2 regions of the Pedococcus sp. P2_A3 genome follow, and region 2 is predicted to be linked to the other one. Evidence: predicted binding sites of a transcription regulator. Region 2 holds the regulator's gene; the other holds the start of a gene.
The links. The regulator LexA, encoded in region 2, represses DNA repair genes until DNA is damaged. The targets are predictions, from matches to a motif close to TCGAACANNTGTTCGA.

Region 1 (10,387 bases), on a different contig from region 2:
GTCACCGTGCCCGAAGACCTCTGCGACGCCCTCGACGCCACGGCCGGGTTGGTGAGCTACGGCTGGGGCATGATCCCGGTCCGGGTCACGATCGGCGACACCGACTGGAAGACGTCGCTGTGGCCCAAGGACGGGCGCTACCTCGTGCCGCTCAAGGATGCGGTGCGACGAGCGGAGGGACTCGAGATCGGCGCGACCACGACGATCCGCCTCTTCGTCGACGCCTGAGGTCAGCTGGGACGCTGGCGAGCCGCAGCGACCTGCGCGACCCTGGCGGCGCGCTGGCGCTCGAGCCGGCGGTGCGGGTCCTCGGCGTCACCGAGCTGCGCGGGCCCATACAGGTGCATCCCGAGCCACTTGATCCGGTAGCCGATGCGGTACCCCAGCGACAGTCCTTCGCGGTCAGCCTTGCGACTCATCCTGATTCCCGTTCCTTCATGCGCAGCTTGCTGCGACGTATTTACTTCGTGCCCTAACCATCGGTGCACTAACGATAGACCCGACCGGGGTAAACTCGAAATCGTGACCACGACGAAGAGCCAGAGCCGCCGGCCGAGCAGCCCAGAGCCCGACCTGCTCCAGCTCGACCGCCAGGTCTGCTTCGCGCTGGCAGTGGCCTCGCGCAACGTGATCGCCCTCTACCGGCCGCTGCTCGAGCCGATGGGCCTGACCCACCCGCAGTACCTCGTCATGCTCGCCCTGTGGGAGGACTCCCCGCTGCGCGTCACTGAGCTCGCCGCGCGACTCAGCCTGGAGTCGGCGACGCTCTCGCCCCTGCTCAAGCGCCTGGAGGCCAGCGGGATGGTCACCCGCGGGCGCGATCCGCTGGACGACCGGGCGCTCGCCGTCTCGCTGACCCGCAAGGGCGCCGCCGCCCGCAAGCGCGCGGAACGCATCCCGCCGGCGATCATCGACCGGCTGGGCATGGAGCTGACCGAGCTCGAGGCCATGCGCGACGGCCTGACTCGACTCATCGAGGCGGCCGCACCACTGCCCGACTGACCCGGGTTGCCGTTTGCGCGGCGACGGCGGGGGTATGGGGTGGACGCCGGCCCGGGAGGCTGGGTCCGGGGGGACACGGACTTCCCGGGCCGCGCCAGACTGGGCGGCCAACTCGGGTGAACGGCCATGAACGCTGTGAAACAGGGTCGAAAAGCCCCCATGAGGCCCCGAGGAGGGCTACCTTCGGCCCCACCCCCAGTCACACCCGTCCCACGGTCCCCAGCAGGGGACAGTCCAGCAAGGGCTCGCCATGACCTCACGCGCACGTTCCCTCGTGGCCGCCACCGCCGCCGCGGCCGCCCTCGCGGTCACGGCCCTGGTGGCGCCGACTGCCGCCAGCGCACGCCCTCTGGACCCCTACGTGAAGAGCTCCGCCGACACCCGGCTCGCCAGCGCTCTCACCGCTCGGGCGACGACGGCGAGGTTCGGCACCCTGTTCTCCGGGGCCGTCATGGACGCCCGGTCGGGCACCTTGCTGTGGAGCAAGAACGGCAGCACCGCACTCATGCCGGCCTCGACGCTCAAGTTCGTCGCGGCGACCAACGCCCTGCGACTCTACGGACCCACCCACCGGTTCACGACCGTGGTGCGACGCGGTGGAGCAGCCGACCAGGTGGTGCTCATCGGCTCGGGCGACCCAGCACTCTCCTCCACCCAGGTCACCTCGCTGGCCCATCAGACAGCCTCGGCGATGAAGTACGCCGGCCAGCTGCGCGTGCGGGTGTATGCCGACGACCACCTCTTCGCCGCCCCCAGCCTCGCGACGGGCTGGCCCTCGAGCTACATCCCCGCCGAGACCACCTGGCTGCGCTCGCTCGTCGTCGATGGACGCCAGGTCGCGGACACCACCATCGACGCGGCCAACATCTTCGCTGCCAAGCTCGCGACCTACGGCATCACCGTCACGAGCGTGGCCCGGGGCTACTCGTCGACCGCCAACCCGGTGCTTGCGACGTCAGCCGGGCAGACCATGGAGCAGACCGTCAGCCAGATGATGATGGAGTCGGACAACGAGGACGCCGAGGCCCTGAACCGGCTCGTCGCGGTGGGCACCGGCGTCGGCGGCACGTGGTCGGCCGGTCGCGTCGCCGCGGTGCGCGGTCTCACCTCCGAGGGTCTGTCGGCGACCGCGATCTACGACGGCTCGGGGTTGTCGCGCAGCGACCGGCTCACCAGCGTGCAGCTGGCCCGCCTGGTGACCAACACGTTCGAGCGGGCCAACCAGACCCAGTTCCAGATCCTGCGCTCCAGCCCCGGGCTGCCGACGGCTGGGCTGACCGGCACGTTGCGGGCGTCGTACGGCAGGTTCACCGCGACCACGTCGAAGTGCGCGGTGGGCAAGGTCTACGCCAAGACGGGCACCCTCAAGGACGCCGTCGCCCTGGCCGGCTGGACGATCGGGACGGACGGTCGCAGCAAGGCGTTCGCGTTCATCATCAACGGCAACCCGACGTCGATGACGCTCATGCGCCAGAACATCGACATGCTCGCCGCCACGGTCAACGGCTGCTACTAGCCGGCTCAGAGGGCGCCGGTGCCACCATCGACGTCTCCGCCGATGCCGGGGGTGACCTTGAACGTGCCCGGAGCCATGTCGCCGTGCTCGTCGGCACGGCGCTCGTCCGGCGTGCGCTTGTCACGGAGACGACGCGTGATGCCCACGGCGATCACCGTCACGAGGGCTACCGCCCCGAGGACGAACGTCCCGATGAGCAGCACCGCGAAGATCGACACGCTTCCCATGACTCCCCCTTGATCGGTGTGTTGATGGTCCGACATCCAGCCGTCGAGGTCAAGGACCCCCAGAACTGACCACGTTCACAGGTTGACGTTCGAACACCTGTTCGAATATGCTGGGGTATGGCCATCGCACCCCTGCACCCGTCGCCGCCGCTCGCGGCAGCCGATGGGGTGCGTCAGGTGCACACCGTGCTCGACCGGTGRGCGTCGGTGGCCGAGCTGTCCGGGTATGCCGCGTCGAGCCTGATCGCGGAGGTGGACCGGGCGGTGACCCGGTTGCAGGCGCTGAAGCTGGCCCTGGTGTCGGTGGTCGACAAGTCCGACGTCGCCGCCGARGCGGGGATGACCGGCACCGCCGCGTGGCTCGCGAGTCGTTCGCGGCGCGACGGCGCGTCSGCGGCCCGRGAGGTGCGGTTGGCGACRGCCCTCGACGCCGGYCTGGRCGCCACCCGGGACGCGCTCGGCGCCGGCGAGCTGTCGACCGAGCACGCCCTGGTGATCGCSACCGCGGCGCAGCAGCTGCCSGCCGGGCTCGACGCGACCGAACGGGCCGCGATCGAGCAGTCSCTGGTGMCGGTCGCCAAGCACCTCGACCCGCCCGCGCTGCGCCGCAAGGCSCGSCGGGCCCTGGCGTCCGCGCASCGGTCCCAGGCGCAGGTCGACGCCCACGAGGACGCGGTGCTGCGCAGCGAGGAAGACCGCGCCCTGGCCGCGACCAGGCTGACCCTGCACGACAACCACGACGGCACCACCACCGGGCACTTCACCGTGCCCACCCTCGCCGGGCAGATCCTCACCAAGGTGATCCAGCAGATCGCCTCACCCCGCCGGTTCGCCCAGCAGGCAGCCAAGGACGCCAAGCTCAAGGCAGCGGCGGCCGGCGCGGACCTGACCGCCGAGCAGGTGGCCGAGGCGACCTGGGACGCGTTCCGGGCCGAGGACCTCGACTGGTCCCAGAAGTACGGCCGGGCCTTCGTCGAGCTGCTCGAACACCTCCCCACCGACCACCTCTCCGGCAAGGTCAACGCCACCGTCATCGTCACCCTCGACCACGACACCCTCAAGGCCTCCCTCGGTGCCGCGCAGCTGGACACCGGCCACGACCTGTCCGCCTCCGAAGCCCGACGACTGGCCTGCGGCGCAGGCCTGGTGCCCGCCGTCCTCGACGGCCAGTCCCAGCTGCTCGACCTCGGCCGCACCCAACGCTTCTTCACCGAGGCCCAACGGGTGGCCCTGTCCATGACCTACGACTCCTGCGCCGCCGACGACTGCGACCGCCCCTACGCCTGGACCGAGCAACACCACGAAGACCCCTGGGCCACCGGCGGACACACCGACCTCGACAAAGCAGTACCCCTCTGCGGGTTCCACCACCGCCGCATCCACCACTCCGGATTCCACCACCGAATCACCCGAGAACCCGACGGACGAAAACGAGTCACCATCAGCCGGCGGACATGACCGAGCCACAGTTGCGGAGCCAGACCGAACGAGACCGACCCCACCCGGCGCGACGCGCCACTGTGGCCCGGACCCGCGGCATACCCCGCGGCATACCCCGCCTCACTCGACGGGAGCCATCCGCTCCGCGCGGTTGACCGCTGACAGCACCGCCGTGAGGGACGCCTTGACGATGGAGCTGTGCAGGCCGACGCCCCAGAGCACGCGGTCACCCACGGCACACTCGACGTAGGCCGCCGCCTTCGCGTCGCCACCCGCGGACAGTGCGTGCTCGGCGTAGTCGAGGACCCGGACGTCAACACCCAGGGTCGACAGCGCGTCGATGAAGGCCGCGATGGGTCCGTTGCCGGTGCCTTCGACGACGACCTCCGTGCCGCGGTCGAGCATGGTGGCGCTGATCTTGTCGACACCGCCCTGCTCGCTGATGAGCGAGTGGCTGACCGGCGTGAACCGGCCCCACGTGTTCACCGCGCCGTCGACCGCGGGCAGGTACTCGTCCTGGAAGATCGACCACAGCTCCGCGGCGCTGACCTCGCCGCCCTCGCTGTCGGTCTTGGCCTGGACGACGCCACTGAACTCGATCTGGAGCCGGCGCGGCAGGTCGAGCTGGTGCTCCGCCTTGAGCAGGTAGGCCACACCCCCCTTGCCGGACTGGCTGTTGACGCGGACCACCGCTTCGTAGCTGCGGCCCACGTCGTGCGGGTCGATCGGCAGGTACGGCACGCCCCAGACCAGCTCGTTGATGGACTTGCCGGTGGACGCCACCTGGCGCTCCATGTCCTCGAAGCCCTTCTTGATGGCGTCCTGGTGCGAACCGGAGAACGCGGTGAAGACGAGGTCGCCACCCCACGGGTGCCGCTCGCCGACCGGGAGCTGGTTGCAGTGCTCCACGGTGCGCCGGATCTCGTCGAGGTTCGAGAAGTCGATCTGCGGGTCAATGCCCTGGCTGAAGAGGTTCATCCCGAGCGTGACGAGGTCGACGTTGCCGGTGCGCTCGCCGTTCCCGAACAGGCAACCCTCGATGCGGTCGGCGCCGGCGAGGTAGCCGAGCTCGGCGGCGGCGACGCCGGTGCCCCGGTCGTTGTGCGGGTGGAGGCTGACCACGATCGACTCGCGTCGCTCGAGGTGGCGGATCATCCACTCGATCGAGTCGGCGTAGACGTTGGGGGTCGCCATCTCCACCGTGGCCGGGAGGTTGATGATCATCTTGTGGTCGGGCGTCGGGTCGATGACGTCGGCCACCTCGTTGCAGATCCGTACCGCGAACTCCAGCTCGGTCCCGGTGTAGGACTCGGGGCTGTACTCGTAGTAGACGGTCGTGTCGGGGATGGTCTCCTCGAGCTTGCGGCACAGGCGGGCGGCTTGCAGCGCGATGTCGACGATGCCGTCCTGGTCGAGCCCGAAGACCACGCGGCGCTGCAGGATCGACGTCGAGTTGTAGAAGTGCACGATGGCCTGCTTGGCGCCGCGGATCGAGTCGAACGTGCGCTCGACGAGGTGGTCGCGGCACTGGGTCAGCACCTGGATCGTCACGTCGTCGGGGATCATGTCGTCCTCGATGAGCATCCGCACGAAGTCGAAGTCGGTCTGGCTCGCCGACGGGAAGCCGACCTCGATCTCCTTGTAACCCATCCGCACGAGCAGCTCGAACATCCGCTTCTTGCGGTCGGGGCTCATCGGGTCGATCAGGGCCTGGTTGCCGTCCCGGAGGTCGACCGCGCACCAGCGGGGGGCCTGCTCGATGACGCGGGTGGGCCAGGTGCGGTCAGGCAGGGTGAAGGGGATCTGGTCCTGGAAGGGGACGTACTTCGCGACCGGCATACCCGACGGCTGCTGGGGGTGGATCATGGTCTCTCGCCTCACGATTCGCTGCAGTTGGCTCTACTCAGGGTCTCAGCCGGCAACGCGAACTCCGCGACGAGGGGCGGCTGATCGGTCAGGCCCCGCCGCGGCGGCGAAGGAGGAGGCGCAGTGAACGCACGGCACGAGGGTATGCCGCGTGCCCGGCATACGTCCAACGTCCGAGCCGCGTCGCCCACCATCCGGACTCAGCCGGTCGGGCGGGTGAGCGCGCGACGTGGTCCGTGCTGACACACCCGGCTCGAGTAGGTTGCGGCCATGATGATCCGTCCGGACACCCTCGCGGCCATCAGGGCCGGTGACGTCGACCTCGCCTTCCGGCGCTGGGACCGGCCGCGGGTCGTCGTCGGGACGAAGCTGCGCACGCGGGTGGGGCTGCTCGAGGTGACCTCGGTCGACAAGGTGGCCCCCTCGCGCATCACGGCCGAGGACGCCAGACGAGCCGGCGCGACGTCGATCACCGAGCTGCGCAGGATGCTGGAGGCCAAGGCGGATCGGCCGGTCTGGCGGGTCGGGCTGCGCCACGCGGGAGCCGACCCGCGCGAACAGCTGCGCGCCACCGTTCCGGGTGCCGACGAAGTGGCCACCATCCGCGAGCGCCTCGACCGGCTCGACCGCGCCTCGGGCATCGGGCCGTGGACCAGGGCGACCCTGGCGATCATCGACCGCTCCCCCACGGTCCGCGCGCCGGAGCTCGCGGCCGAGCTGGGCCGCGACACCCCGAGCTTCAAGCGAGACGTCCGCAAGCTCAAGGAGCTCGGGCTCACCGAGTCGCTCGACATCGGCTACCGGCTGTCGCCGCGGGGCACGGCTGTCGTCGACGCCGAGTCCGGCACCCCGCGGGCCGACCGGCCCAGCGCACCCGAGGGCACTCCCCTGCCTCGCATCGGGGCCCCCGCCACGCGCGCCCTGCGCGCCGAGGGGGTCTGGACCCTCGAGCAGGTCAGGGAGCGCAGCGAGGAAGGGCTCTCCGCCCTGCACGGCGTGGGCCCGATCGCCCTGCGCTTCCTGCGCGAAGCCCTGGCCGAGCACGGGTGGACGTTCGCCGAGAGTGGTCAGTCGAAGATCCCCGAGTAGGCGTTGAGGGCGGGCTGGCCGCCGAGGTGGGCGTAGAGGACCGTGGAGTCGGCCGGGATCTCGCGCGACGTGACCAGGTCGACCAGCCCGGCCATCGACTTCCCCTCGTAGACGGGGTCGATGATCATGCCCTCGAGCCGGCCACTGAGCCGGATGGCGTCGACGGTCGACTCGACGGGGATGCCGTAGAGGTCGCCGGCCCAGCCCTCGAGCACGGTCACCTCGTCGTCGCGCAGCTGTCGCCCCAGGCCGATGAGGTCGGCGGTGTGCTGGGCGATGCGGCGCACCTGGTCGCGGGTCTTGTCGATGGTGGCCGAGGCGTCGATGCCCACCACCCGACGAGGACGACCACCGGCGTCCTCGAGGGCCGCGAACCCGGCGATCATCCCGGCATGGGTCGAGCCGGTCACCGTGCAGACGATGACCGTGTCGAAGAAGACCCCGAGCTCCTTCTCCTGATCGGCCACCTCGTAGGCCCAGTTCGCGAAGCCGAGCCCGCCCAGGCGGTGCTCCGAAGCGCCGGCCGGGATGCCGTAGGGCTTGCCCCCAGCCTCTTCGACCTCGCGCAGCGCGTCCTCCCAGGAGGACCGGATGCCGATGTCGAACCCGTGCGGGTCGAGTCGGGCGTCGGCGCCCATGATGCGCGAGAGCAGGATGTTGCCGACCTTGTCGTTGACCGGGTCGTCCCAGTCCACCCACTTCTCCTGCACGAGGCGGCACTTGAGCCCGAGGTGTGCCGCGACGGCGGCCACCTGGCGGGTGTGGTTCGACTGGTAGCCGCCGATGGAGACGAGCGTGTCGACGCCCTGGGCGAGGGCGTCGGGCACGATGTACTCGAGCTTGCGGGTCTTGTTGCCCCCGAAGGCCAGACCGCTGTTGCAGTCCTCGCGCTTGGCCCAGACCTGCGCTCCCCCGAGGTGCTCGGTGAGCCGCGCGAGGCGGTGCACCGGGCTCGGGCCGAAGGTGAGTGGGTAACGCTCGAAGTCGTGGATCGACATGGGTCTCCTCGGGTCGGGTCAGGTGTCGAGCAGGGGTGCGAGGGTCTGCCAGGTCTCGTGGGAGACCGTCGCGGCGGCCTCGCGGTCCCCCGCCTCGCACAGGTCGATGAGCCGGGTGTGGAGCGCGACCGAGCCGCGCCCCGACAGCGAGCTGAACCGCAACCGCTCCACCCGACGCAGGACGGGGGTGAACTGCTCGAGGACCGCCGCCAGTGCGGCGTTGCCCGCCGCCGCCACCGGTATGCCGTGCAGCTCGTCGTCGGCGTCGAGCGCTGCGTCCGCGTCGCCGGCCTCCAGAGCGGCGCGGAACCGCGCGTTCGCGTCGCGCATCCGCGCGAGGTCGTCGGCCGTGAGCTGCCCCACGGCGTCGTGCACGGCCAACCGGTGCATCTGCGCCACGACCGCCTGGGCGTCACGGGCAGCCCGGGTGTCGAGCGAGGCCACCGTCGTCGAACGGCCGGGCAGCGAAGCGACGAGCGCGGCCTGCTGGAGTCGGAGCAGGGCCTCGCGTACCGGCGTGCGGCTCACCCCGAGCCAGGCCGCGAGCTCCTGGTCGCGCAGCTGCTCGCCCGGGGCCAGCGTGCCGTCGACGATCGCGTCGCGCAGCCGGCGGTAGACGTCGTCGCGAAGGAGCGCCCGGGAGACCGGGAGCTGCGGCGAGGGGACGGGCACGCGATATATTGCATATCAGACGCTGGCCCGCGTCAAGCGCGGCCCAGCTCGCGGACCGCGTCGAGCTCCTCGATGGAGGCGGTCGAGAAGACCGGCGACCAGAGCAGGAACAGGATCGACAACGAGCCGCCCACCGCCGCGACCACCATGGTCGGCGCGAGTCCGATCCACTCCCCGACCAGGCCACCGAGCACCGCGCCCAGCGGGCGGATGCCGTAGTTCACCGTCGAGAAGGCGCCGGTCACGCGACTGCGCACGCCGTCAGGGGTCACCGCCGTCATCAGGGCGTTGAGCGGGATGTCGAGGCACATCACCCCCACCGCAGAGATGAACTCGACGAGGGCCAGGACACCGGCCCGCGACCACGTCGGACCCTCGGCCAGCGGGAGCAGGGCAAAGGGCGCCGAGAACACCACGGCCCCGAAGGCGACCGTGCGCCCGAGCCCGATCCGCCGGGCCATCGGTCCGGCCAGCGCCGTGCCGAGCAGGCCGCCCGTCGCACCGATGCCGAGCGCGAGGCCGATGACCCCGGCGGACAGGCCCAGCTCGCGGCTGGCGAAGAGGATCAGGATCGCGCCGGCCATCAGGTTGAACAGGTTGATGGTCGTCGCGCAGGCCAGCGACGCTCGCAGGTAGCGGTCCTTGAGGACCAGTCCCATGCCGTCGCGGGAGCGACGGAGCAGACCGGCCTCGTTCGACGTGTCCACCGGCAGGTCGGGCACCCGGACCCTCCCGATCAGCAGGGCCGACACGGCGAACGTGACCGCGTCCACCAGCATCGCCACCGGCGCCGTCACCGCCTGGATCAGCCCACCGGCGACCGCCGGGCCGGCGACGAACGACGCCGACCGGGTGCCGCTCAACAGGCTGTTGGCCTCGACGAACTGGTCTCGTCGCACCAGCCCGACGAAGAAGCTCGGGTAGGACGTCTGGTAGAGCACCTGGCCGGCACCCGCGATCAGGGCGACCGCGAAGAGCTGGGCCGTCGTGATCGCCCCGAGGAAGTGCGCCACCGGCAGGCTCAGCAGCACCACGCAGCGCAGCAGGTCGGCCACGATGAGCAACCGGCGCTTGCGCACCTGGTGGTCGACCCACGTCCCCACGAACAGTGACAGCAGGTTGGGCGCCCACACCGCCGCCGTCAGCAGGCCGACCGTGGGGGCGCTCGCGTGCAGCGCGGTGACCGCGATGAGGGGTAGCGCCAGCTCGGTGATCCGGTCGCCGAACTGCGAGATGCCCTGACCCGCCCAGTAGGTCGCGAACCGGCGGTCCCGCCACAGCGGGGTCTTCGCCGCCGAGGGTGCTGTGGGGTCAGTCATCGCGTCAGGTCCGCCTCGGGGAGGACGTAGCGCAGCATCCGCACGGTGCGCCCGCCGGGTACGGGTTGGCGGTTGGCGCGGCGCAGCACGAACGGTGCGAGCAGCGCCTCGATGGCCGACTCCACTTCGGCCAGCTCCTCGGCAGTGACGACGACCGTGGTGTTGGACAGACCCGCCGAACGGCGCCACTCGTCCTCGAGGAGGGGCTCGGCCTCACGGCCCCACTTGCGAGGGAGGGGCGCGGCCTGGTCGAACAGC
Region 2 (10,387 bases):
CTTCGGTGAGTCGGTGCCGAAACCGTTGGTGGAGAAGTGTTTCCGGCTCACCGAGGAGGCCAGCGCGCTCGTCGTGCTGGGGTCGAGCCTCAAAGTCATGAGCGGCTACCGCTTCGTCCGGCGTGCGGCCGCCCTCGACATCCCGGTCGCGATCATCACCCGTGGGCCCACCCGTGGAGACGCAGAGGCCTCGGTGCAGGTCGACGCGCCGCTGGCCCCGACCCTCACGGCACTGCTCACCCGGTTGGCCGCCTAGCCACGAGCACGACGTCGATGGCATCGCCGTCCTCGGTGGGGCGCACGTACTCCTCGCACCGCTCGATGCCCAGGTCGCCCGCGGCCTCGCGCAGCTGGTCGGGGGTGTGCAGGAGGGCCGGGTCGGACGGGCCGCCGACGCCTTCGGTGAGGTTGCGCAGGCCGTGACCGACCACCACGAGCGCGCCACCCGGTGCCAGCCAGCCCCGGGTCCGCGAGATGACGTCGGACGGCAGGTGCAGGTAGGACACCAGCACCAGGTCGTAGAGCACGTGCGGTGCCGGGTGCCACGACCGGGCATCGGCGACGACCCAGTCGACCCGCAGGCCGCGGCGGGTCGACTCCTTCTCGCCCTTGGCGAGCCCGACCGACGAGAAGTCGACGGCCGTCACCCGCCAGCCCAGCGCGGCGAGCCACACGGCGTGGCGCCCCTCACCGGCCCCGAGGTCGAGGGCCCGACCCGGTGACCAGTCGCCCACGATCCGCTCCACCTCGGCATTCGGGGTCGCGCTCCAGACGTGCTCGTGCGCGGCATACCGCTCGTCCCAGAGGGCCTGGCGGTCCGTGGGGGTGCCGCGGTCCGGGTCCGGCAGGTCGGGCCGATCGGTCGATCCGTGCCGGTCGGAGTGCTGGTGGCCGTCGCTCATCCCCCTAGCATCGCCGATATGAGCAGCCCCGTCCCTGCCGAGCACCCCCCAACCGTCGTGCGCGACGCGGTATCGGCCGATCTGCCGGCGATGGCCGCCATCTACGACGAGCAGGTGCGCACCTCGCTGGCGACCTTCGACACCGAGCCGCGCGGCGCGGCATACCTCGGCGAGAAGCTCGCGGCCGTCGGCGACGGCAACATCGTGCTGGTCGCCTGCACGGCGGAGGGCGAGCTGCTCGGCTACGCCTTCTCCGGCCCGTTCCGCCCGCGGCCCGCCTACGCGGGCTCCAAGGAGGTGTCGGTCTACCTCGCGGAGTCGGCGCGTGGTCGCGGGCTCGCCCGCCCCCTGTATGCCGCGCTGCTGGCCCGGCTCGACGCCGCACCCGGGGTGCACACCCAGGTGGCGGTGATCGCGTTGCCGAACGACGCGAGCGTGGCCCTGCACGTGGCGTGCGGGTTCGAACGCGTGGGGATCCTGCGAGAGGTGGGGCACAAGTTCGGTCGTTACGTCGATACGGCGTGGTACCAACGGATGAGCCCGCCGCATTAGGGCTGGCGTGTCGCGCCGCCTCTTGGCACCCTCGGAACTGCACCCCTGTCGCAGGCTGTGGAGGTTCGGAGATGGGCGCCATCGGAGCTGGGCCGTTCGAGAACGACGACGCGCTGGACTTCCTCGACGAGCTCGAGGAAGCGGAGCAGGAGGCGCGACGCACCAAGGTCGAGAAGGCGCTCGTGCGGGTGGTGCGCGCGTCGGGGTACATCGAGGCACCGACCATGTCGGAGGCGGTTGCGGCCGCCGCCGTGGTGGCCGCCTGTGACGACTTCGAGTCCGTGGTCGGGGAGCGGAACGTGCCGCGCTGGCTCGACGAGGACCCCATCGAGGTCGACGAGCGCCTCGAGGAGCTGGCGACCCAGGCCTTGCACCGCGCGCTGAAGTCCGACGACAACGAGCTGTGGGAGCTCTGGGCCGACGGGGATGGCGGGGAGCGGTTCGCCACCAAGGTCACCCACCTGCTCGACGCCCTGGGTGACTGAGCCGACCTGATCCGACCCGGCGCCCCATGCCGGACACGCGCCGGACACGCGTGTGCCGCGGCACGCCCGAGGCGCGCCGCGGCACACGGTGCAGCCGGCACCTGAGGGTCGAGGTCAGATGCGGCGCAACACCGCGGTGACCTTGCCGAGGATGGTGGCGTGGTCTCCGTCGATGGGGTCGAACGCGGCGTTGTGCGGCATCAGCCACACCTTGCCGTCCTTGCGCTTGAAGGTCTTCACGGTGGCCTCGTTGTCGAGCATCGCAGCGACGATGTCACCGTTGTCCGCGCTGGGCTGCTGCCGCACGACGACCCAGTCGCCGTCGCAGATCGCGGCCTCGATCATCGAGTCACCGACGACCTGCAGGAGGAAGAGCTGGCCCTCGCCGACGATCTGGCGGGGGAGCGGGAACACGTCCTCGACGGTCTCCTCGGCCAGGATCGGCACGCCCGCCGCGATGCGACCGAGCACTGGCACGTAGGAGGCCTCCGGCCGCTGGTCGTTGACGCCGGTCTCGTCGTAGGTGGCGGTCTCGTCCTCGACGCTCGCGCCGCCGCGGTAGCCCCGCATGTCGGCGGGGGAGTCGGGAGAGACGACCTCGATGGCCCGCGGCCGGTTGGGGTCACGGCGCAGGAAGCCCTTGCGCTCCAGGGTGGACAGCTGGTGGGCGACGGAGCTGGGGGAGGTGAGCCCCACGGCCTCGCCGATCTCCCGCAGGCTCGGGGGGTAGCCGCGCCGGTCCACCGAGTTGCGGATCACCTCGAGCACCCGCCGCTGCCGGACGGTGAGCCCGTCACCGCGATCGCGGTCGGGCAGTTCCTTGACGTTGTCGTCGCTCATGCCGCTTCCTCACTTGAGCAGGTACAGGGACGGGTGCAGGTGCCGGTGGTGCAGGTGTTGGTGCAGGTCAGGTGCCGTGTGGCGCACGGTCCAGAGGGTGTGACGGGTGCGTTGTCAGTGGCCTCTGATGTGCTTGGGGCATGAACACAGCGTATGGCCTTCGAACGTCTGTGCCAAACATGTGTTCGACGCGTGTCTTGATCCGTTCGAACATGCGTGCTAGAAATCACCTAGGCAGTTGTTCGCACACCCGTTCGACCAACTCGACAGACCACGCGGTTCACGCCGCGCCACTGAACGCCACGATGGAGGACCAGATGAGTGCAGCAGTCGCTTGGGACGTCGCCCCCGCTCCGGTGCGGGTTCCCGTTCGCCCGGCTCGACCGCAGCTGGTCTCGGTCCCCACCGGGGCAGCCGTGGCCGCGCTGCCGACCCGCCCGCTGCGCATCACCCGCACCGGCCGGCTGGCCCTCACCCTCACCGTCGTCGTGGCTGCGGTCGCCCTGGCGGTCGCCCTCTTCTCCGGAGGCGCGTCCGCCACCGTGATCGACCACTCGACCACGGTCCGGTCCGGCCAGACCCTCTCCGAGATCGCGACCCAGCAGCTCCCGCAGCTGTCGATGGCCGAGGCCGTCGCCCAGATCCAGATCGCCAACGACCTGACCGGCAGCGACATCCACGCAGGTCAGACCCTGCTGATCCCCGCGGTGGGGTGACGTCCGCCCAGCGAGTGAGGGTCGGTCCCTCCGTGGGATCCGGTAACTACTTGGGCACCGTGCCGAGCTGGCGCTCGACATAGGGCGCGAGCAGGGTGGCGTACTCGATGCTCAGGTGCGACATGTCGCGGTAGACGATGACGTTGCCGATCCGGCCAAAGCAGTTTTTGGCGTCGCAGAACTGTGGCGTCAGGTCGATCACGGTGACCTTCGGGTTGGCCAAGGACCGTGCCGTCGAGAACTCGAGGTCCTCAGGGAGCGCATCTGCCCGGGGTACTTCGCAGTCGCTCGCGCCGTCACGTGACTGCGCGATGCAGGTGGGGATGTTGCGCCCTCCCGTCGACGGGACGTCGCGGATCACGTGGATCCGCTTCCCGGCGTCGATGAACTGCTTCCAGACCGCCTTGTAACCATCAGGGCCGGGGTCACCCAGGTTGCCGCCCGGAGCGTTCGTCCATGCGTAGTCGCTGCTGAACGAGGTCACGAAGACGTCGGTGATCTGGCGGTTGGCCAACACCTCTCGGGTGGCTGCCCGGTTGAATTCCTCGCAGGCCAGCTGACGGTCGTCCGCCGTTTCCTTGGCGAGCACCCGTCGGGCCGTGGTCGCGGGGCAGGACCCCTTCGTCGCCGCGATGACGTCCCACCCCAGTTGCTTGCCCAGCGCGTCCATCAGCGGGGTGAGCGCGCCGGCATGGGAGTCGCCGAGCAGCGCCACCGTGCGCTGCGGATTCTTCTGTTCGCCGAGGTGGCAGGTCTTGAGCGCCGAGGCGGCCAGCGTTTGCTGGCAGCGGGCGAAGATGTCGTTCTTGAGCTGTTGCGCCACCACCTCCGGCGGCACCACGAGGTCGCCGTCACCCGCGACGCTGCGACACCCGTTCGCAGGGTCCAGCGCCGCCGGCCCGAGGCACGTGGCCCCTGCAGCGAGCTGGGCGTCCGCGGCCGCGGCCGCCGTGGCCTCGCGGTGCTGCAGCTCGGCATTGATGCCAACGGTGGACGTGACCAGGACGAGCATGCCGGCAGCGGCGAAGGCGAAGGCCCGCCAGGGTGCCGCGGCGAGCAGGGGCCGCGTGCGCAGCGGGTCCTCGACGAAGGTCTTGCTGAGCCACGCCAGGACGACCGTGACCGCGAGGAGCGCGAGCTTCTCGTGCCAGTTCAGGCGGTGGCCGGTGGCGTAGGGGGTCAGGACGATCAACGGCCAGTGGATCAGGTAGATCGAGTAGGAGATGTCACCGATGAAGCGTGCGGGTCGCAGCGAGAGCCACCAGCCGGCCGTGCTGGCGGCCCCGCGTCCGGCGAGGATGATCGCGACCGTGCCCAGCACCGGCACGAGGGCGATCCACCCCGGGAAGGCGCTGCGTTCGGTGTAGGCGAACCCCGACGCCACGACGGCGACGACTCCGAGCCACCCGAGCACCTGCGCCTTGCGTCCCGTGATGGCCATCGTGACCAGTCCCGTGATCGCGCCCGCGGCGAACTCCCAGGTGCGGGTGAAGGTGCTCATGTAGGCAAATGGCTGGTCCTGCGCAGTGCTGATCGTCGACCACACGAGCGAGCCTGCCGCCAGCACGGCGAGCCCACCCATGAGGATGCGTCGCTGCTGGTCCGAGGTCGCCGGGGCGCCAGCCGCGCTGCGCCGCCGCACCCACCGCTGCAACGCGAGCAGGCCGACGATGAGCAGCGGCCAGACCGCGTAGAACTGCTCCTCGACCGACAGCGACCAGTAGTGCTGGGCCACGGTCGGGACGTTGTCGAGGGCCATGTAGTCGACCGAGTCGAACGCCAGGGCCCAGTTCTGGACGTAGAGGGCGCTGGCCCCCAGCTGCCGCGCGGAGGGCTGCCACACGGTGGCCGGGGCCCACAGCAGCACGCCGACGGCAGACAGGGCGAGCACGAGCAGCGACGCGGGCAGCAGTCGCCGGATGCGTCGGGCCCAGAAGCGGGTGACCCGCAGGGTGCCGGTCTGCGCGATCTCGCGGTAGATGTGGGAGGTGATGAGGTAGCCGGAGATCACGAAGAACACGTCGACGCCGACGTACCCGCCGCTCAGGCGCAGCGGCCACAGGTGGAAGAGCACTACGAGGCCGACGGCGACAGCACGCAGTCCTTGGATCTCGGGCCGGTAGGCGTCACTCCTGCCCGCGCTGGGAGCAGGCGGGGTGGGTGCTGCGGAGGGCTGGGTCCGGGGGAGGTACTGGGTGGCGCTCGACGACGAAGAGGGCGGCTGGCTCGTGCTCATGTGGGCCACGACTTTAGCAGCGGGTCACCGCTCGGCCCGCCTCGCGCGCCGTGCCGGGTGACCCATCTCACCGGCCCACAGATGGGGCGTTCCCTCGTTCTCGACGTAGGACAGGTCGCGTCCCAGGAAGCCGGCGAGCCGTTGCGCGGCGGCCCGCACCTGCGCTCGCCCCTGCGTCGTGACGCCGGGGGCGAGTCGCGTCTCCACCTCGACCACCTCGGATCGCACCGTCCGCTTCCAGAGCCCGACGTTCTCGGCGTCGAGCACGACCCAGGCCCAGAACGGGTCGGTGTGCGCGGCATACGGGTGGTGGGGCGCGGACGGGAACCTCACCTGCGGATAGCTGAGCACCACCTCGTCATAGGTGGGGAAGAGGTATGCCGCCGGGGCGGCTGGGCTGCGCCGACGCACCTGCGCCGGGTCGAACCAGTGCGGGAGGCCGTCGACCTCCACCTCCTCGAGCTCGTCGCCGATCTCGGCCAACGCGGTCTTGGTGTCGGCGATCGTCAGGGTCGCCCAGCGGGTGAAGTCCTTGATGGTGGTCGGCCCGTGGCCGGCCACGAAGCGCCGGACGAGCTCGACCACGGCCTCCTCGCGGGTGCGCGTCGGGGTCGGCGGCACGACCTCGTCGACGAGTGCGTAGGAGTGGTGCACGCCCTTCATCGGCCCCGAGCAGACCAGACCCCTCAGCTCGGCGACCAGGAGCAGGTGACCGAGCTGCTCACCCGGCTTGATGGGGGAGCGGCGAGTGGTGAACTCGTCGTTGAGCTCGGGTCGGGTGCGAAAGCTCTTGTCGCGCAGCAGCTCGGTCAGCAGGCTCAAGCCGCCATCGAGTCGGCGTGGGTCGTCGAGCCCGAGCTGTCGGTGTCGGCCGGCCATGCCCGACAGCACCCGGCGCGAGGTGAGGTCGAGGATCCAGCGCAGGTCCTCGGGCGCGACGAAGTGCCAGGTCGGGCGCAGGATGTGGGTGCGCAGGAAGGCGCCGGAGTCGAACTCCCGATGCACCGCGGCATACGTGTCCTTGCGGGTGCGCAGCCCCAGCGAGAAGAAGGCGTGGTCGCGCTCCTGGCTCTGCACGCAGGTGAGCAGGCGCACCGCGTCGACGGCCCGCGGCAGGGGAGCGGACGACAGCCGCTGCGTCGCGAGGCGCTGGGCGAGGACGCGGGAGGAGTCCATGCCGTCATCCTCTCGAAGACCGCCGACAGGTGCGCGACCATGGGGAGATGGAGCAGACCACGACCGTCGAGATCGCCGCACCGCCCGAGCGCGTGTGGGAGGTGATGGCCGATGTGGAGCGCTGGTCGGAGTGGACCGACACGGTCACCTGGGTGCGTCGGCTCGACGAGGGGCCCCTGCGGGCCGGCTCGCGGGCGAAGATCAACCAGCCGAAGCTGCCGGAGACGGACTACGTCGTGACCGAGCTCGAGCCGGGGCGAGGGTTCACGTGGGTGGCCACCCGACCCGGGATGCTGACCACCGCGCGGCACACCATCGAGCCCGTGGCGGGAGGCGGCTGCCGGGTGCGGCTGACGGTCGAACAGGCGGGCTGGCTCGGCTCGCTGATGGGGCGGTTCTACCGCGGGCTCACCGACCGCTACCTCGCCACCGAGGCGGCCGGCCTGAAGGCGTGGTGCGAAGGGCACCGATGAGTTCGGTCGGGCCCCAGGGTCGGTATGGCTGACAAGCACGTCACGCACGAGCAAGCCAGCGACGAGGAGGCAGCGATGACCAAGGTGTGCGCGAGCATCACGACATCGGTGGACGGCTACATCACCGGACCTGATGACCGCCCCGGCCAAGGGCTCGGCGAGGGCGGCGAGCGGCTGCACTACTGGGTCTTCGGGGGCCCGTGGTCCTACGCCACCGAGGCACGCTCCGAGCCCGGAGCCGGCCTCGGTGCGGTCGAGCAGGAGTGGATGGACGCCGCCCTCGCGAGGCTCGGCGCCTGCGTCGCGGGCCGGAACATGTATGAGGCGGCCGGCCACTGGGGTGACGAGAACCCGTGGGACGTCCCGACCTTCATCGTCACCCACCGGCCGCAGGAGCAGCCGGAGGGCGACGAGTTCATCTTCGTCGACGGCGTGGTCGAGGCCATCGAACAGGCCAGGGCCGTCGCGGGTGACAAGGACGTCAGCCTGGGTGGCGGCGCAGACATCATCCGCCAGGCGCTGGCCGCCGGACTGGTCGACGAGCTGAGCATCATCGTGGCCCCGGTGATCCTCGGCCGCGGCAAGCTGCTGTTCGAGGGGTTCGACCACGACATCGAGCTCACCCCCAAGGGCGTCCGGCAGTCACCGCTGGCGACCTTCATCGACTACGAGGTCGCCAAGCCCTGACCGCCCACCCGCCCCACTCCTGGCCACCGGTGTGGCACGGGGGTGGGGAAAGCGGCTCCTGTGCGACATCGGTGGCCACGAGTGCGCGGTCGGTGGGCGCTGCCTACCTCAGGTCGCGCCGCATCACGAGCCGCGGCAGCTTGCTGGCCACGGCGTGCGTCGTGCCGACGACCGTGAAGCCGTTCCGCTCGAACATCGCCCGCGTCCCGACGAACGCCATGGTGAGGTCCATCCGCGAGTCACCGGGGTCGACCGGGTGGGCCTCGACGGCGGGCGCGCCGTTCGCCGCGGCATACGCCACGGCTCCGTCGATGAGGTGGGCGGTGACGCCGCGCCTGCGGAAGCCGGACCGCACCACGACGCAGACGATGCTCCAGACCGGCAGGTCGTCGACGGGCCGCATCAGCTTCGACTGCGCGAGCCGGGGGATCTCCGAGCGCGGGCCGATGTTGCACCAGCCGACCGGGTGGCCGTCGAGGTAGGTGACGACGCCGGGCGGGTGCTCGCGCTCGCAGAGGGCCCGCATGGCCCTCTCGCGGGCGTGCGGTCCGGTGCCGCCGAGCTCGGTGATCTCCTTGGCCTGGAGGCGGTGCGACAGGCACCAGCAGTGCGTCGGTCGACGGTTCCTGTTGATGACGTCGGCGAAGTCCTCGAACCGGTCGGGCGTCACCGGGTGCGTCTCCCAGCTCGGCTCAGTGGCGCTCATGGCCCCACCTTGGCAGCCCTTCCGGACACCCGCTGTCCGGTATGCCGCGTGGCCACCTCTCGACGCACCTCGCCACCGCGCCGGTCGCGAGCCTGCCGTCAGCCGACCCGGGCCATCGCCGGGTCGTCGTCACCGCCGTGGGGCTCCTCAGCGCTCGCGTCAGGGCGTGCCACCGACTCGGTGGCGACCGTCTCGCCGGCCACCGTCTCGTCGACGACCGTCTCGTCGACGACCGTCTCGCCGGCACCCGCGTCGTCGTCGCCGACTCCGTCCGCACCCCTGTCGTTGGCGTCCACGTCGCCGGCGCCCACGGGGGACTCGGGCACCCGGCTGGCGGCCGCGACCTTGCGCCGCCTCCGGCGCCGGACCAGCAGCGCCACCCCCGCGCCCAGGAGCAGCACCACGACGATGATGCCGCCGCCGATCCGGGTCGACCAGGTGCTGCGCGACGCGGCCGAGTCGAGCGCCCGGTCTGCCGCCTTGGCGTCACCCTTGACGATGGCCGCGCGGGCGTCCGCCAGCGGCTCGGTGGGACTGAGCACCAGTTGTCCCAACCGCGCGAGGGGGTTGGGGGAGGCATGGTCGTCCCGCAGCTGCACGTACCGTCCGGCTCCCGTGGTGAAAGCCGCGAGCTGGGCGGCGACGGCGGGGTACTCGGCCACCTCGTCGGCCCCTTCGTACGCATGGCGGACCGCATCGACGGAGAGTCCCGATCGGCTTGAGGCCTGTTGTGCCGCAACGGCTTTCGCCGCGAGGTCCCCAGTGCGCGCCAGCTCGCGCTGGGCACTGGTGAAGTCCCAGTCGTACATCGCGGCCCGCACCCCGCGCGGCTGCGCCCACGCACCGTCGGCGCTGTCGTGGGCGGCATACGTGGTGCGGGTCGCGGCGCGCTGGGCGATCGCGGCGGCGTCGTCCTTGCCCACGACCCACTGGGTCATCAGCGCCTTGGTCGAGCGGTTGCCGCCCGCGACCTCGAAGGCGTCGTAGGCCTGCTTCCACGTGGTGGGGTGCGTGGCCACGCTCCGGTCGCCGGGGGTGTCGTAGATGGAGTGGCTCGAGGTGAGCATGCGGACGACGTCGGTCCGCTTCGAGGCGGCGCTGCCGGCCATCAGGAAGTGGACGGCGCGCCACGACGCGGGGTAGCCGTACTCCTCGGCGGCGGTCGCCCTGGACGAGTCGTAGAGCCACGCGTTGAGCTTGAAGGCGCCCTTCTGGGTCGGGCGGACGACGGGGTGGGTGGTGTCCTTGGCCTTGAGCGCCGCGGTGGCCTGGGTGGCCAGCTCCTGGGCGAGGCCCTCGACGAGCCAGCGCTCGTCGAGGTGGTCGGTGTCGGCCCAGGCATGGGCTAGCTCGTGGGCGAGCAGCGAGTGGTCGAGGGTCTCGTTCACCGTGATGCCGGTCTTCGTGTACTGGCCGTCCCAGCCGTACACCTGCGCGCTGTAGTCCTCGGTGATGGTCGTGCCCGCGTCGGGCCAGGGCTGGCCGGTGAGCTTCTCGAGCGCGTGGACCGTCGTGGGCAGCCGGTCGCTGACGAACTTCTCCCAGACCTTGTCGCCGGGGAAGGCCTGCACGGTGAACGTCGCCTTGTCGACGGCGACCTTGCGCGTCGTGGCC

Region 1: AC1DX8_RS09410 (HNH endonuclease signature motif containing protein) is a predicted target of LexA. The motif match lies at 2,835-2,850, and genes of this name have one in related genera.

What each region holds. Positions count from the first base shown of each region.
Region 1 covers NZ_JBFUCW010000009.1:46,381-56,767, forward strand. Annotated here, with positions in the region: gene AC1DX8_RS09385 (DUF1905 domain-containing protein) at 1-228, shown strand, start outside; gene AC1DX8_RS09390 (hypothetical protein) at 231-419, opposite strand; gene AC1DX8_RS09395 (MarR family winged helix-turn-helix transcriptional regulator) at 523-1,002, shown strand; gene AC1DX8_RS09400 (D-alanyl-D-alanine carboxypeptidase) at 1,253-2,518, shown strand; gene AC1DX8_RS09405 (hypothetical protein) at 2,524-2,745, opposite strand; gene AC1DX8_RS09410 (HNH endonuclease signature motif containing protein) at 2,863-4,203, shown strand; gene leuA (2-isopropylmalate synthase) at 4,306-6,051, opposite strand; gene AC1DX8_RS09420 (hypothetical protein) at 6,322-7,140, shown strand; gene AC1DX8_RS09425 (1-aminocyclopropane-1-carboxylate deaminase) at 7,119-8,138, opposite strand; gene AC1DX8_RS09430 (GntR family transcriptional regulator) at 8,157-8,810, opposite strand; gene AC1DX8_RS09435 (MFS transporter) at 8,843-10,129, opposite strand; gene AC1DX8_RS09440 (helix-turn-helix domain-containing protein) at 10,126-10,387, opposite strand, start outside.
Region 2 covers NZ_JBFUCW010000005.1:54,391-64,777, forward strand. Annotated here, with positions in the region: gene AC1DX8_RS05615 (NAD-dependent protein deacetylase) at 1-256, shown strand, start outside; gene AC1DX8_RS05620 (class I SAM-dependent methyltransferase) at 237-902, opposite strand; gene AC1DX8_RS05625 (N-acetyltransferase family protein) at 921-1,454, shown strand; gene AC1DX8_RS05630 (DUF4259 domain-containing protein) at 1,526-1,939, shown strand; gene lexA (transcriptional repressor LexA) at 2,054-2,779, opposite strand; gene AC1DX8_RS05640 (LysM peptidoglycan-binding domain-containing protein) at 3,097-3,495, shown strand; gene AC1DX8_RS05645 (acyltransferase family protein) at 3,542-5,731, opposite strand; gene AC1DX8_RS05650 (winged helix DNA-binding domain-containing protein) at 5,756-6,907, opposite strand; gene AC1DX8_RS05655 (SRPBCC family protein) at 6,955-7,380, shown strand; gene AC1DX8_RS05660 (dihydrofolate reductase family protein) at 7,405-8,067, shown strand; gene AC1DX8_RS05665 (GNAT family N-acetyltransferase) at 8,171-8,773, opposite strand; gene AC1DX8_RS05670 (hypothetical protein) at 8,872-10,387, opposite strand, start outside.